DNA from 3 places in the Anaerocolumna sp. genome. Region 3 is predicted to be linked to each of the others. Evidence: riboswitches for the same ligand, from Rfam matches in the RefSeq annotation. Region 3 holds a riboswitch; each other region holds the start of a gene.

Region 1 (5,716 bases), on a different contig from region 3:
TCATGGGGGAAATGATTCCTACTTTGAGGAATTTTTTTTTCCTATGCTGTATTTTGCCGAAAGTGGATTTGACGTTTATCTTTTTGAAGGACCTGGACAGGGCGGGGTTGTTCGTGAGCAAGGTAAGCATTTTACCTATCAGTGGGAAAAGCCTGTAAAGGCAGTTCTTGATACTTTTCAACTTGAGGATATAACGATTATTGGCGCATCTTTAGGGGGAATGCTGGCGCCACGTGCGGCAGCTTTTGACAAAAGGATACAGCGTGTTGTCGGTTGGTCAATCTTTCCGAATTTCTTAAGTGCAGTTCTGTATGCCCTTCCAAAATCTGTTTGGGTAATTATGAAATGGATGATTAAGAACAACTTTAGTGGGATGATTAACAGCAAAATGAAGAAGATGATGGCAGAAGATCAGACTGTTGACTGGGCAATCCGGCATGGAATGTATGCCTATGAAGCAGATTCCCCATTTGAATATCTAAAAAAACTAAATGACTTCCAGATGGTCAATATTGGAGATAGAATTACTCAGGATATGCTGATTATTGGTGCCAAGCAGGATCATTTTATTGCAAATGAACTATATAAAGAAGAGATAGATGCATTAACTAATGTACGCTCACTTACTTACCGCCTTTTCACAGAAAAAGAATGTGCTGAAGGGCATTGCAATGTGGGTAATCCAAAACTTTGTTTTGATACAATGATAAATTGGATTGAACAGATGAAAAGGGAAGATAGATAAAAGCAGAGTTTAATTTCGTGCAAAAAGTAGTCTTTGATGTCTTAATTTTTATAGTGCCAAAGTATCTAAAAAATGATATAATGGATAACAATTATATTTAAGCCATCTATAGAGGGTGGCTTTTTCTATGCATATTTTTGAACGGAAGGTGTAATATCAAAAATAAGCAAGTTAGGAGGAGCAAAATTAATAATACTAGAATAAGGGAGGAAAAGAAATGAAACAGCTAGTTTGTGAAATGTGCGCTAATACAGACATTCTCAAGCAGGATGGAGTTTTTGTCTGCCAGTCATGCGGTATAAAATATTCAGTAGAAGAAGCCAAGAAGATGATGACAGAGGGAACTGTTGAAGTAACCGGGACTGTTAAGGAGGATAATTCTGACGATGTTAATAATTACCTTGACATGGCAAATACAGCTTTGCTTGGTGGCAATGGTAATGAAGCATTCAACTATGCCAATGAAGCATTAGAGATTAACCCGAAATTGTATAAAGCATGGACAATAAAAATGAAATCAATTGAATCGGTTGGAATTATCGGCGACCCTCGTATTACTGAGGTTCTATCAAACGGAAAAAATGCGATTGAATTTTCACCAACAGATAAGAAAGATGAGGTAAAGAAAGAGGTTTATGGATATTATCTTTCCCAAGCATTAGACTTACTACAAGTAGCTACATCTGAAATAGAAGATGTAGCAAGCATTAAACGAATATTTCAATCATTTGCTGCTGCAAATTTTTGGTCAAAAAGTATAAACACATTGAATGCAGATTCATCTTTTGTTTATCTTATGGAAGGTCTAACAAATAACGCACTATTGCTAAAGATAGCGGTTCCCGTGAGAGCAATTGAGGATAATGATGATTTTCAAAATTTAGTCAGTTCTATTTGCAATCAATATCAAAACTATATAGATGGCTTGGAAGAGCGGTATGAAATCTATGGTGCCAAATTAACTAATGAAGCTATAAGCGGACGTCTAAAAACTTTTAGGGATGGGCTTCTCACGGAAAGCGAGAAATGGAATAGACGGAAAGAAGAAAAAGAGAGAAAGAAGAAAGAAGCTGAAAAGCAGTATTTTCAAGAGCACCCAGAAATAGAACAAGCTATTAACCAAAAAAAATCAATTATTGCACCACTAAACAATCAGGTTGACGCAATTAAAAAAACGATTAGCCAAATTGAGAAACAGATATGGCAAGAACACCAAAAGATACAGCAAATAAAACGGGATATATCGGATTTGGAAGAAACTATCGTAAAAAATGAGAAAAAGTTGTTTGGCAAGGAAAAGGCACTCCAAGCCGCTCGTTATGTGGGAAACGAAGTGGTAAGAAAAAAGTCTATCATTGAAGATTCCACAACACTTATTTCTTCGCTTGAAGATGACATTCAAGGCAAAAGGAAGGAAATATCAAAGTTAAATGATGAAATTATGTCCGAGCAAAAGTATATAGATGATGTTTATAAGGAAATATATCAAGGAATAGAATGAGTATATTAATATAACCATGCGAATTAGCCTTTTCAATTTGTGGAATCGTACATATCCCCCGTTTCTGGCATTTCTAATTCGCACCAGAACCGAGCCCGTCAAACTACACAGACCTTTTAGCGCATTTTAATACACCCTCCGTTCATTCTCATTCTATTTCTACGTCAGAATTTTGAAAGGTCAACAAAAACGTGTTATACCATGATGTAGTTCTGTTTTCTTAATAATATGCTCTATTTTATCAGCTTTAGAAAATGTGTACTTATATTCACATTGGAAGAGACTATGTTATCAATGTGATTTACATAGACTCTTATGTTGATTTATATCCGCTTTTTACCGGCTACGCTTGAATAGTATAATAATGTAAAAATAAATTATTTCTAACTTGTTTTATAATGGTATAACATATATAATATTAAAGTATTATTAGTATATGGTGCTTTGAAAAAGTCAAAAGGGAATGTGGTTTAAGTCCACAACAGCCCCCGCTACTGTAATTGGTTTGAAAGCTGCATGTAATAGTCATTGGAGAAATGTCTGAACACTCAATCATCTGCCGGAAGTATTGCTTCGATTGAGAAGAATGCATTTATCTGAGAAGACTGCAGTAAGTAAGTTAACCATAAGTCAGGAAACCTGCCATATATAATTTAACCGCTCATTTTCGGTGGGGAAGAGAGAGCAGAAGGAGATTATGATGAAATATTTGCGTAAAATTTTGGCTATATTATGCTGTATGACTTTAGTATTTGGTCTTGTAGCATGTAATAGCAAGACAGACAATGTTCCTGGGAACTCAGATGTTAATCCGGCAGAGACATCAGTAGAAGAAAAAAACACAGAATCAACACCGGCACCGGAAGAGCCGGAATCGTTACCTGAGGAAACGAAATATCCGCTTACAATTACTGATTCAGAAGGTACCGAAGTAACTTTTGATTCAGAACCAAAGAAGGTTGTATCAGTGGCTCCAAACATCACAGAGACGATTTATCAACTTGGACTGGAAAGTAGACTGGTTGGACGTACAGATTATTGCGACTATCCCAAAGAAGCCCTTGATATAGAGTCAATAGGTACCTTAAAAAGTCCTGATATTGAGAAGATAATCAGTTTAGATCCGGATGTAGTAATTGCTTCAACACACTTTAATGAAGATTCCAATAAAAAGTTAACGGATTTAGGTGTTAAGGTTGTTGTTCTATATGCGGAAAATGATATAGAGGGTGCTTATTCTATTATTGAAACAATGGGCACTATATTTAATGTAAATGAAGCAGCTGCAACAGCTGTTAAAGATATGCAGACATCAATTAATGAGACGAAAGAATTGATAAAAGATTTGGATAAACCAAGTGTATATTTTGTTGTAGGATTTGGAGAATTTGGTGATTTTACAGCGGGAGGAGATACCTTCATAGGCCAGATGATTTCACTGGCTGGCGGTAATAATATTGCACAAGATGTGTCAGGATGGTCCTATACATTAGAAAGTTTGGTGGAAGCCGATCCGGATATTATCATAATGTCGGAAGATATGAAATCAGACTTTGAAACAGCAGAGAATTATAAAGATTTAACGGCTGTAAAGAATGACCAAGTATATGGAATAGATAAAAATATACTTGAGCGCCAAGGATACCGTAATGCAGAAGGTCTAAGAACCTTAGCTGAAATTATGCATCCAGAAGCGTTTAAGTAATATAATTGGGTTTTGAACGGATGGTCGGCAGTTATCCTGTTCCAAGCCCTTTTGTTGTACCCAAATTTAATAAAAAGATATTAGAGGCAGAAAATCATATGAAAACAAATGAGGTAAAAAAGTTAGAAAAACGTAGAAATAAAAATAATTTGTGGTATCTAACTATTCTTATATTTATTTTAATTTTATGTATTGCCATTTCCGCTTCTTTTGGTTCCGCAGATTTATCGGTAACTGACAGCTTAAAGATAATTGCTTCCCGGATACCATATTTGGGAAAGTTCATTAATTTATCAGTGATAACCAAGGTAAATCCGAATTACCCCAAAATTGTATGGCAGATCAGAATGCCAAGAATTTTATTGGCTGGTTTTGTAGGTTGTGGTTTATCTGTAGTGGGGGCTGCATTTCAAGGATTGTTTCGCAATCCCCTGGCAGATCCACATATTTTAGGAGTTTCTTCAGGAGCAGCAGTGGGAGCTACTATTGCCATGTTAAGCGGTATTGGATTTGGTTTCCTGGGTCTTGGAGTAATTGGAACCTTTGCATTTATTGGAGCACTCCTAACTGCTTTTATTGTATACCGGTTATCCTGTGTAGGTAATAAACTGCCTGTAGTAAATATATTACTAACAGGTACAGTGGTTAGCACCATGCTTTCCTCCACCATATCCCTTCTAATGACATTTAATCATGATCAGATTGAAAAAGTATATTTGTGGACTCTGGGAAGTTTCTCAGGGGCAACTTGGGACAGGGTGCTGTTTTTAGCAGTATTCACTGTGATTTGTTGTGGAGTAATAACTGTATTTTCAAGGGAATTAGATGTTCTGACTACTGGAAATGATACAGCAGAAAGTTTGGGCATTAATACAGCCTGGATAAAGAAAATACTTATTATGGCAGCATCCCTTCAAGTTGCAGCCTGTGTATCGGTTAGCGGTATCATTGGATTTGTAGGACTTGTGATTCCTCATTGTATTCGCATAATAAGTGGATCGAAACACAAAGTATTATTGCCTTTGTCCGGCATAGGGGGAGCAATCTTTATGATTACTTGCGATACCATTGCCCGGAATGCAGTGGCACCCTCTGAGATACCTGTTGGAGTTATTACTGCAATGTTAGGCACTCCATATTTTATCTACTTATTGCAACGCAATAAGAGAAAGGAGATGCTGCATTGAATAACAATTTAAATGAAGAAAAAGGACAGGGAATTGTGGTGGAGTCGCTTTCCTGGCAACCACCTAAAAATGAAAAACCGATTCTGAATAATTTAAACTGTTTGATTGAAAAAGGAAATATTTACGGTATTATTGGACCAAATGGCTCCGGTAAAACTTCTTTAGTGAAAAATATTCTTAGATTCATAGAAGCAGAGGAAGGCAATATCATACTGGATGAAATCAATCTAAAGAATTATAAAAGAAAAGATTTGGCAAAAAAGATAGCACTGGTTCCACAAAATACAGTATTGGATAGTACCTTTTCCACTTATGATATTGTAATGATGGGAAGAATACCACATCAAAAAAGGTTTGCTGATGCAAGTGAAGCTGACAAAGAAATGGTACAAAAAGCTATGCTGTTAACCGATTGTTATCAACTGCAGGATAAAAGTGTTGCAACATTAAGCGGTGGTGAATCCCAACGTGTAGTAACTGCCAGAGCCATAGCTCAGGATACACAATGGCTGATTTTAGACGAACCAACTTCAAGTTTGGATATAAAGCATCAGATTGAGCTGATGGATTCTCTCAAG
Region 2 (5,716 bases), on a different contig from region 3:
ATACCTGGGCAACTTCTTCCACGCTTGCAGCAGCGATTAAAAACTTAGAATATGACTTAATTATTACAGGACGCCAGGCAATTGATGGGGATACTGCACAAGTTGGGCCTCAGATTGCAGAGCACCTTGGCATTGCTAATGTTAGCTATGCAGAAGAAATCAAAGTAGAAGGTAACAATGTTATTGTAAAGCGCCAATACGAAGATACCTATCATATTGTAAAAGCTAAAATGCCCTGCCTAATCACAGCACTTTCAGAATTGAATAAGCCCCGTTATATGACACCGGGGGGAATCTTTGATGCATATCGGGAGAAAGAGGTCATCATATGGGGACGGGGAGATATAACCATTGATGACAGTAATCTTGGCTTAAAAGGTTCACCTACAAAGGTTGCACGGTCTTTCCCTAAGAATGTAAAGGGAAGCGGACAGAAAGTTACTTTGAATCCGGAGGAATCTGCGGAATATATTATTGAAAAGCTTAAAGAAAAATTTATATTGTAACTTTATCAGGAAAATGGGAATATTCCCTTTGCTTATATCAATAGAAAGTGGTGAGTAGAATGGACTTTGAAAATTATAAAGGGATATTTATCTTCGTACAACAAATCGATAATAAAATATCCGGAGTTTCTTTTGAACTCCTTGGAAGAGGAAAAGAACTTGCAGAAGACTTGGGTACAGAAGTCACAGCAGTATTATTAGGATTCGGAGTAGGCGATTTAGTAGATGAATTAGCAGGGTATGGTGCAGACAAGGTAATACTTATAGATGATCCTGCTTTAGAAATTTATACAACGGAGCCTTATGCCCATGCAATGTATAGCGTAATTGAAAAATATAAACCCGAAATTGTACTTTATGGTGCAACCGCAATTGGCCGTGATCTTGCACCTCGCGTATCTGCAAGGGTACATACGGGCTTAACTGCAGACTGTATGAAACTGGAAATAGATGCAGGCAATAAAAACTTAAGAATGACAAGACCAGCATTTGGCGGAAACATAATGGCTACCATCCTATGTCCTGATTTTCGTCCCCAGATGGCTACCGTTCGTCCAGGGGTAATGCAGAAAGCTACACCAAACTTTTATGCAGAAGTTGCTATTGAAAAATATAATCCGGGATTTATACCAAACCACCGATATGTGGAAATACTGGATGTAATCAAAAGGCAAAGTAACAAAATAGATATACAGGATGCTAAAATTCTGGTTTCAGGGGGACGGGGAATGGGAGGTCCTGAGAATTTTAAACTCTTAAATGATTTAGCTGAGGTTCTAGGGGGAGAAGTCAGCGCTTCCAGAGCATGTGTTGATGCTAACTGGGTAGAAAAAGATATACAGGTTGGTCAGACAGGAAAGACAGTAAGGCCCAATTTGTATATTGCATGTGGTATATCCGGAGCAATTCAGCATCTGGCAGGAATGGAGGAATCCGACCTAATCATTGCAATAAATAAAGATGAATCAGCACCTATATTTGATGTTGCTGATTTTGGAATAGTGGGGGATGCAATAAAAATTCTCCCAGTACTTACTGAAAAATTGAAACTTGAAATGTCCGGAAAATAAACAAAGTATCACAAACTTATGGAAAGAGCAGAACTATAAATTGGGAGGATCAAAATGAGATTTAATGAAGAATATGAACAGAAATTAGTTTCAGCTGGGGAAGCGGTAAAAGTAATTAAATCCGGTGACTGGGTCGATTATGGGTGGGCAACAGGTACTCCGGTGGCATTAGATAAGGCTTTGGCAGCCCGCAGTGAAGAACTGTCAGATGTAAAGTTAAGAGGCGGAGTATTATTATGGGCACCGGAAGTATTTAAGGTGGAAAATGTAGCCGAACATTTTACATGGAATTCCTGGCATACATCCGGGATCGAGCGGAAAGCAATCAGTCAGGGATTTGGATATTACAATCCTATGAGGTATTCCGAACTGCCAAGATATTATAGGGAATCTGCCCATCCTGATGATGTAGCCATGTTCCAGGCAGCCCCTATGGATAAGCACGGGTACTTTAACTTTGGACCAAATGCGTCACATATGATGGCAGTCTGTGAGACTTCAAAAAAGATAATTGTAGAAGTAAACGAGAACATGCCCAAGTGCCTTGGAGGATTCGAAAATGGTATTCATATTTCAAAAGTAGATATGATTGTAGAAGGGGACAATCCTCCAATTGCTGAAATGGCACCTTCTGTTCCTGATGCAATAGATGAAGAAGTAGCAAAGTTAATTTTGGAGGAAATTCCAAATGGAGCATGTCTTCAGTTAGGCATTGGCAGTATGCCTGATGCGGTTGGGACACTTATTGCTGCTTCCGACTTAAAAGATCTGGGAGTACATACGGAGATGTATGTTGATTCCTTTGTTGATATCTCGAAGGCCGGTAAAATCAATGGCTCTAAAAAAGCCATTGATACCTATCGCCAAACCTATTCATTTGGTACCGGAACTAAAAAATTATATGACTACATTGACAATAACCCAGAACTTATGAGTGCACCAGTGGACTATGTAAATGATATTAGAACAATTTCTGCTATTGATAACTTTATCTCAATTAATAATGCCGTAGATGTGGATTTATTTGGTCAGGTAAATTCAGAATCCTCTGGAATTAAACATATAAGCGGTGCAGGAGGACAACTGGATTTTGTATTAGGAGCCTATTTATCTAAAGGCGGCAAGAGTTTTATCTGTTGTTCCTCTACCTATAAAACAAAAACAGGAGAAGTAAAATCACGTATTCTGCCTATATTAAATACCGGTTCTATTGTGACCGATACCAGACCGGCCATACACTATTTTGTTACGGAGTATGGCAAGGTGAATCTAAAAGGATTGTCTACATGGCAAAAATGCGAAGCAATTATTTCTGTTGCACATCCTGACTTTAGGGAGCAATTAATTGCGGAAGCAGAGAAGATGAAAATATGGAAAAAAAGCAATAAGGTCTAGGTGAATTTAGGCTTTAGACAAAAAGCTTGGGACTCATTGGAAGATGGGCATTTCCAAGCTTTTATTTATGTTAAAAAATGAGTACTGTTTTCTTCCCATTTAATTACTGATAATGGATATATTATCAGAGAAATACTGCATGCTTACCAAAAAAGAAATTAAATTAGTATTTTACATTAATTTATGGTATATTTTACTATGAAGTTAAATAATTATGTAGAAACAGTTTACAATTAAATAAGTGTTCTATAGGTGAGAAGGTATGTTATAAGAACATCTGCCTCTTAAAATGGAATAAGTTTAGAAACTTAGCAGCTCACTCTACTGTAAAAAGCTACGAAATGTGAATAAGCCACTGGTTAAGTCTGGGAAGGCCACAAAGTAGGTTTGAAGCTTTAAGCCAGGAGACATGCCTATAGATTATACAATCCGACGGTGTGGAAGGAAAGTACTTTAATTCTTATAATTGATGTAGAAAATTATAAGGTTTTAAAAGAATGTCCAAATACTGCCTTCTTGGCAGTATTTTTTTTGCAATACAAATCGCTTTTTTATGGGGTTAATTTCAAAATAGTTATCCTATGCGATTTGATTTTGTATATCCCGCCCGGAAGGTACTCTATCTTACGGGCGTTTTTATTTTGAGAGGGGATTTTATGTCTAATCATGTAAAAACACTGAATAAACGTTCATTCTCTTGAGTGGAGACTAGTCAATTATAAAGTACGGAAAGTGTAAAATTGCTTATGATAAAAATTGTGTATTTAAATTAGAAAGGGAGGATAGCATTGATTAAAAAAGTAATAACCAGGTTAATTTGTTTCCTACTTATGATTAGTTTTCTTTTGTATCCTGTTAATGTTTACGCTCAAAAAAAAGAAAGCGTTCCGGTTACGAATGAGAGGTTAGAGGAAATCATTCAAGATATTATTACATGGGCCAAACAAGGAAATGATGCATTACTAAATTCAATTTTCTTAGAAAGTGCAGGTCAAACAAGCGGAGATTGGTTCCCTATCGGAATAGGAAGGTATGGGTATAAGGAAGAACCCTATGAACCTTATCTAAAGCAAATTACAGAAGTTGTCACAGAGCGATATAAGCAGCCAAATAAACTTCATGCTGTAAAAGCAACAGAATGGCATCGTATTTCTTTGGCAGTATTAGCTATGGGAGGAGATCCTACGAATATTGGATTAGATACGGAAGGAAATCGGATAAATTTAATTGCAGATGGAAGCTATAATTTTGCTGGCCGCAAGGGGATAGACGGACAAGGAATCAATGGTGCTATATGGGCGCTGATTTGTGTGGACAGCTTAGATTATCCTATACCGGATAATGCAAGATACCAACGGGATGACATCATTACTTTAATTACGAAACGTCAGCTTAAAGATGGTGGTTTTGCTTTAGCAGGAATAAAGTCAGATCCGGATATAACAGGCATGGCACTTCAAGCCCTGGCACCTTATGTTAACTCAAATAAAAAGTATCTTGCTTATCAAGAAGAAAAGACCATTTCTCAAATAGTGGAAGAATCATTAAATATATTATCACAATTACAGGAAAAGGATGGAGATTTTACAAGCTGGGGTACCGTAAATGTGGAAAGTACGGTACAAGTCCTAACAGCGCTTTGTTCCCTTGGAATTGATCCGTATAAAGATAGTCGTTTTATTAAGTATAATAATACATTAATTGATGGTATTCTGAAATATCGATGTGATGATGGTGGATTTGCCCATTCTTACCAAACAGATAAGGATAATCCATATGCCCAAGCAGGTATTTCAAATGGAATGGCGACGGAACAGACACTATATGGTCTGGTATCTTATTATCGTTTAAAAAATGGGATGAGAAGTTTGTATGACTTTCGCCCTGAGAAAAGATTAGAAGAAAAAGTAACAGAAGAGAAAAAAACAGAAGAGAAGAAAGCAGACGAGAAAAAAACAGAAGATAAGAAAGCAGAAGATAAGAAAACAAAAGCAGAAGAGAAAAAAAATAGCAATAATAAAAATGAAGATATTAAAAAGACAGAATCAAGTAAAAAGGCAGAACCAGGGAAAAAGACAGAATCAAGTAAACAAACAGAAGCAAGTAAAAATATAGAATCAGGTAAAAATAAAGCGCCAAGCCAAAAAGAGAATATCGATAGCCAAAGAAGTGATAAATCGGATGGTATCAAGACAACCACCCTAACACAGAATGAGAAAAAAGCAAGTAGTGCCCAGATCTATGAAGATATAATTCCTCAAATAGCATTCGAGGAAGGGAAGGGTACTGACAAGATAATAAGTGGGACTAGCAAAGAGAAAGAGGGCTTAACCGATTGTACCATTTCATTTTGCGGGACGGATATCAATAAGCCAATGGATTTTAAAGTTGGAATTAGAAATCAAACGAAGCATTTGGATGAAATCTTGCATCTCTCCAAGGATGCTTTGGGAGTACAGTTAATACATGAAGGGGAACTACCGGGAGAAGCACTTATAGAATTCTCTACTGATTTGGAACAGGGAGAGTATCTTGTCTTTACTTATGATGCACAGATGAAGAAAGCAAATTATCATAGTAAAATTCGGATAGAGGACAAAAGAGCCCGATTTATTATAAAAGAAAATGAGGAATATTTTATTGCAAAGGGGGCCAATATGTCATCTTTATTAGAGGAAGATCCAATTTTTGATTACAACAAAGAAATAGAGTCCCTTAATAAAGAAATAGAGTTCCTTAAGAAAT
Region 3 (5,716 bases):
GGTAATTAAGCTGAAAAACCCTGCATAATATTCCAAAATCACAATCTCTTTTTAACGTAAAGGGTGAAAAACAACTGAATAATGAGAGTATTATTCCTCATATGCCTTGATATATACAAAATTCTCATTATTTCTTTTCATTTGATAATCATTATTTAATACGGAATTGATAAATCCATGTCCGCCGGATTCTATTGGGACAAGCTTTATTTTAAGTTCTTTTTCAACTTCTTCTGCGGTGATATCATCAAGGAAAACATTCTCACCGGTTCTTAGCATGCTGGATGGAATAAGAAGGCTGGTACCTAAATCAGTTCCTTTATCCTTTTGCTCCTTTAATTGCTTAATAAGGTCCTGCCCTGTAATTAGTCCTGCCACGGTAATTGTTTCACCAAAGAAATGGTTCTTTATACAAACTACATTTATCTTTATATTTGGAAAGGCCTCCATTATTTCCTCTGAAAAGGAGAGCATGGTCTTATATGCAAGCTTTCCGGTTGCGATTGTAATGTTTCTGTGGAGAGACAGTTTTAAACTGTTGTATTCTTCAGATGCAATAACTTTATTCAATGCCTCATGAAATTCATTTATAAACAGTCTCATCATACCTACACCATTTTCTAACTGTATATAGCCATCATAAAATTCTTCCTCTGGGAATTCCCGTTCAGCAATGATGTAAAACTCATCACTGGCATGAATGAAATGCAGCCCGAATTTATCATAAAGCCCCTGCTGATAACTTTCAATCAGGTCAATTACTGCACCAGCTTCTTCTTTAGTAAATAATTCGAGAGGAAAAAGACCCTTACGGTATTTGGTTATCCCGGCAGGTACTACGGATACACTCCTCATAAATGGCAGGTATTTGGATAGGTCGTTGATAGATCTTTTAAGTTCCGGGCCATCATTAACATTTTTACATAAAACAATCTGGCCATTCATTTCTATACAACCTTCATATAGTTTGTCCAAGTTTTTAAGGGCATCTCCTGCAAAACGGTTGTTAAGCATCTTGCAGCGAAGCTCAGGATTAGTAGTCTGAACGGATATATTAATTGGAGCCAGATTAAAACGTATTATCCTGTTGATATCTTTTTCAGACATATTAGTCAAGGTGATATAGTTGCCTTGAAGGAAAGAAAGTCTTGAGTCATCATCCTTGAAATAAAGAGTTTCCCGCATCCCTTTTGGCATCTGATCAATAAAACAGAAAATACATTTATTATGACAGGAACGGTAATCGCTCATAAGACCGTTCTCAAAGTCAATGCCCAGATCCTCGTCGTATTCCTTATCTATTTCAAGAACCCATTCTTCACCAGAGACTTTTCTGATAAGAACTTCGATATATTCATCTTTAATAAGATATTGATAATCAAATACATCATCAATTTCTTCCTCATTGATAGCAACAAGATAGTCACCGGGCTCTATGCCCATTTCTTCACCAATGGAATTAGGCAGCACCGTTTTTATCAGGTGACCTTTGGATTTCTTCTTCATTTTGTGACCTCTTTCTATAATCTATACCAGTACTGGAATTATTAATAATTATACACAAGATTTTCCCAAGTAACAGGCCTATCTTCATTTATAATGAACATTTATTTCTAACTGCATGATTATTATACACATACACCATATGATTGTAAATGACAACATGCGCCAATTCTGGATTCTATTGACGAAAGATGAGGACAAAAAAGTTGGCAGAAGAATTATTTTTGTGATACAATACAGTTATTAAAAATACAATACATTTAAGGTGTTAGAATTCTATATTGGTTCTAATGAAAAGGGAAACAGGTGCAAATCCTGTACGAACTCGTCACTGTGATAAGGGAGTTGCGGCAAATATGTCACTGATATTAATCGGGAAGACTGCCGTTAATGATGATCTTTCAGCCAGGAGACCTGCCTTAGATGAAGCTACTACAGCCACGAGAAACTGGTCTGGAATGAATGAGACGTTTTTTTGATGTCTATATTTATACCTCCATGCCTTAGTGGCAATGGAGGTTTTTTTATGGCAAAAGTAATTATGGTTCAGGGAACTATGTCGAATGCAGGTAAGAGCTTGCTTGTAGCAGGTTTATGCAGAATATTTAAGCAGGATGGTTACCGGGTTGCTCCTTTTAAATCTCAGAATATGGCCTTAAATTCCTATATTACAGAGGAAGGCTTGGAAATGGGAAGAGCTCAGGTAATGCAGGCGGAGGCAGCGGGAATAAAGCCTTCGGTATTAATGAATCCCATATTATTAAAACCTACTAATGATATCGGATCTCAGGTAATCGTTAATGGTGAAGTAATAGGGAATATGAATGCGAAGGATTACTTTGCCTTTAAAAAGAAATTGGTGCCGGATATTAAAAAAGCTTATGAAGAACTGGAGAAGCGGGCAGATATTATTGTTATTGAAGGCGCGGGAAGTCCGGCGGAAATCAATTTAAAGGAAAATGATATTGTAAATATGGGACTGGCAGCAATGCTTAATGCGCCGGTGCTTTTAGTAGGGGATATTGACAGAGGGGGTGTCTTTGCCCAGCTTCTTGGTACCCTGATGCTTTTGGAAGATTGTGAAAAGGCTCGGGTAAAGGGACTTATTATTAATAAATTCAGAGGGGATCAATCCATTTTGGATCCCGGAATTACAATGCTTGAGGATAAAGGTGGAATTCCGGTAATTGGAGTAATTCCGTATATGAATATATCTGTAGAAGATGAGGATAGCCTTACCAACCGATTTGATAAAAAAGAGGAAGCACAGATAGATATTGCCATTATAAGATTTCCCAGAATCTCAAACTTTAGTGACTTCTCTGTTTTTGAGCAGATTGAAGGAGTATCTGTAAGGTATGTGGATTCTATCACTCAGCTGCATCATCCAGATATGATTATTCTGCCTGGCAGTAAGAATACTATGGGAGATTTAAAATGGATGCGGCAGAATGGACTGGAAGCAGCAGTGAAAAAGCAAAAAGGCAGCTGCGTTATATTTGGGATCTGTGGCGGTTATCAGATGCTAGGAAGTACAATATCAGATCCCCATTCTATAGAGGAGGGAGGATCAATCCGTGGAATGGAGTTATTTTCAATGGAAACGGTATTGGAGAAAGAAAAGGTTCGAACTCAGGTAGAAGGAAGCTTTGGAAAGGTATCCGGAGTACTATCCGGATTATCCGGCATGAGATTACAGGGTTATGAGATTCATATGGGGAGCAGCAGGAGGGAACAAGACTGCCTGCCCTTATGTAGTCTGACAAATACATTGGATGGTCAAGGCAAGGAAGATGGAATTGCCGCAGAAAATATCTATGGTACGTATGTGCACGGCATCTTTGATGAAGGAACCATCGCCTCCGTTATAGTGAATGGACTTGCAAAAAGAAAAGGACTTACTCTGGAAAGTGGTCTGATGATGGATTATAAAAGCTTTAAAGAAACCCAATATGACAAACTTGCGGATACTTTAAGAAAACATTTGGATGTGGATGGAATATACAGTGTTTTAAATGGAGGAGATTATGAAAGAATTATCTAACTTATATATTGACAAACCGGATGAGGAAATAAGGGAAAAGGTAAAAGAAATCTGGGATGGAATTGCAAAACCCATAAAGGGACTTGGCCAGTTTGAAAGGATTTTTTCACAAATTGGGGCCATAACAGGCTCCACTCATATTGATATTTCAAAAAAAGCAGTAATAGTAATGTGCGCAGACAATGGAATTGTGGAAGAGGGAGTGACACAATATGGACAGGAGATGACGACAATTATAGCCTCCAGTATGGTCATGGGGGATACTTCTGTCTGCAAAATGGCAAAGGTAGCCGGAGCGGATATACTGCCGGTAGACATTGGAATCAATCGGGAAGATGAAATACCGGGTATGATACAGCGTAATATTGCACATGGAACCAGGAATTTTAAAAAAGAACCGGCTATGTCCCAGGAAGATGCCCTGAAGGCAATAGAAACTGGAATTGCAATGGCTGCAGAATGTAAAAAAGAAGGTTATAACCTTCTTGCAACGGGAGAAATGGGGATTGGCAACACCACAACAAGCAGTGCAATGACAGCGGCGCTGCTGCAATGCAGGGTAGAGGACGTTACAGGAAATGGAGCAGGACTTACGAAAGAAGGCTTGGATCACAAAGTGGAAGTTATTAAAGAGGTACTGGATCAATATAACTTTCAAAAGAGTGAAGCTCTTCGTATTCTGGCAACCGTTGGAGGATATGATATTGCCGGGCTGACAGGTGTTTTTATTGGCGGAGCAATTCACCATATCCCGGTGGTTATGGACGGCGTGATCAGTGGAGTCGCAGCACTAACAGCGGAACGACTCCTTCCGGGAGTTAAGGACTATATTATCCCCTCCCATATGAGTAAAGAACCTGCTGCAGTAAAAATTATGAAGGAACTTGAATTACATCCGGTAATTGATGCTGAGATGGCATTAGGAGAAGGCACCGGAGCGGTGATGATGTTTTCATTGCTGGATGTGGCACTTTCCTTATATGATAACCGTGTTACTTTTGAAGATATCAATAGGATAGGTAAATAACTATGTTTGTATTAATTACAGGAGGCAGCGGCAGCGGAAAATCTGCCCATGCAGAGAAAATAGCAGTTTCCCTGGCCGGTAAGGGAGATAACCCGGCATTATATTATGTTGCTACCATGAAGGTATACGGTGAGGAAGGTACAAAAAAGGTAGAACGGCACCGGATACTAAGAGCAGGAAAAGGTTTTGAAACTATTGAACAACCGGTTAATGTAATGGAAGCTCTGGCGTATATGAAAAAGGGCAATAGAATAGTTTTGCTTGAGTGTATGTCAAACCTTGCAGCAAATGAGATGTTTTCGTTGGAGGAAGTGCAAGCAGTGGAAGATGTTGTTGATAAAATCTGTAAAGATATATATATCCTTACACAAGAAACAAGTGACCTAGTTATTGTTACCAATAATGTGTTTGAAGATGGTATTGATTATGAAGCTGCAACAAAGAGTTATATAGAAGCGCTGGGAAGAATTAATACACAATTGGCAGCCATGGCGGATGTAGTAACAGAAGTTGTGGCAGGCATTCCAGTTCCGGTAAAGGGGGACATGACCAACCATGATTAGATCATTAATCAGACCATTTATAATAGCATTTTCAATGTATTCCAAAATACCGGTTCCCCAGCTTGAATGGAAAGACCAGGACATGAAATATGTTCTTTGCTTTTTTCCATGGGTGGGTGCTGTAATTGGGTTTGTGACAATATTGTGGGGAATGCTTTGCCATAGTCTGCCAATAGGAAGAGTACTATATGCAACGGTAGGAACCGCAATACCACTTCTGATTACAGGAGGCTTTCATGTGGATGGCTTTATGGACTCTATGGATGCCTTTCATTCCTACCAAAGCCGGGAAAGAAAGTTAGAAATATTAAAGGATCCCCATATAGGTGCATTTTCTGTGATACAGCTGGTTCTCTATTATCTGGTGTATGTGGGAGCTTATTCTGAAATTAACAGTCTCAGGGCAATAGGGGTGGTGAGTATCGGCTTTTTTCTCTCCCGTACCTTATGCGGGATTGGTGTGGTAACTTTCAAAAACGCAAAAAAGGAAGGATTGCTGTATTTGTTCTCCAGCAAAGCCCATGAGAAGATTGTGAAGATATCTCTTTATGTCCAGCTTTTACTATGCATCGTTGTACT

What was found. A riboswitch is a leader RNA that binds a small molecule or an ion and turns the genes downstream of it on or off. The one in region 3 is predicted to bind cobalamin.
Region 1: another riboswitch for cobalamin. It lies ahead of RT261_RS14750 (ABC transporter substrate-binding protein); the one in region 3 lies ahead of RT261_RS18685 (cobyric acid synthase).
Region 2: another riboswitch for cobalamin. It lies ahead of RT261_RS12780 (prenyltransferase/squalene oxidase repeat-containing protein); the one in region 3 lies ahead of RT261_RS18685 (cobyric acid synthase).

What each region holds. Positions count from the first base shown of each region.
Region 1 covers NZ_DAMAUC010000019.1:23,169-28,884, reverse strand. Annotated here, with positions in the region: gene RT261_RS14760 (alpha/beta hydrolase) at 1-745, shown strand, start outside; gene RT261_RS14755 (hypothetical protein) at 963-2,246, shown strand; cobalamin riboswitch at 2,667-2,907, shown strand; gene RT261_RS14750 (ABC transporter substrate-binding protein) at 2,944-3,951, shown strand; gene RT261_RS14745 (FecCD family ABC transporter permease) at 4,050-5,138, shown strand; gene RT261_RS14740 (ABC transporter ATP-binding protein) at 5,135-5,716, shown strand, end outside.
Region 2 covers NZ_DAMAUC010000014.1:83,626-89,341, reverse strand. Annotated here, with positions in the region: gene RT261_RS12795 (electron transfer flavoprotein subunit beta/FixA family protein) at 1-506, shown strand, start outside; gene RT261_RS12790 (electron transfer flavoprotein subunit alpha/FixB family protein) at 566-1,576, shown strand; gene RT261_RS12785 (butyryl-CoA:acetate CoA-transferase) at 1,631-2,971, shown strand; cobalamin riboswitch at 3,205-3,402, shown strand; gene RT261_RS12780 (prenyltransferase/squalene oxidase repeat-containing protein) at 3,760-5,716, shown strand, end outside.
Region 3 covers NZ_DAMAUC010000032.1:23,405-29,120, reverse strand. Annotated here, with positions in the region: gene RT261_RS18690 (DUF512 domain-containing protein) at 91-1,506, opposite strand; cobalamin riboswitch at 1,750-1,939, shown strand; gene RT261_RS18685 (cobyric acid synthase) at 2,030-3,547, shown strand; gene cobT (nicotinate-nucleotide--dimethylbenzimidazole phosphoribosyltransferase) at 3,531-4,574, shown strand; gene RT261_RS18675 (bifunctional adenosylcobinamide kinase/adenosylcobinamide-phosphate guanylyltransferase) at 4,577-5,137, shown strand; gene RT261_RS18670 (adenosylcobinamide-GDP ribazoletransferase) at 5,130-5,716, shown strand, end outside.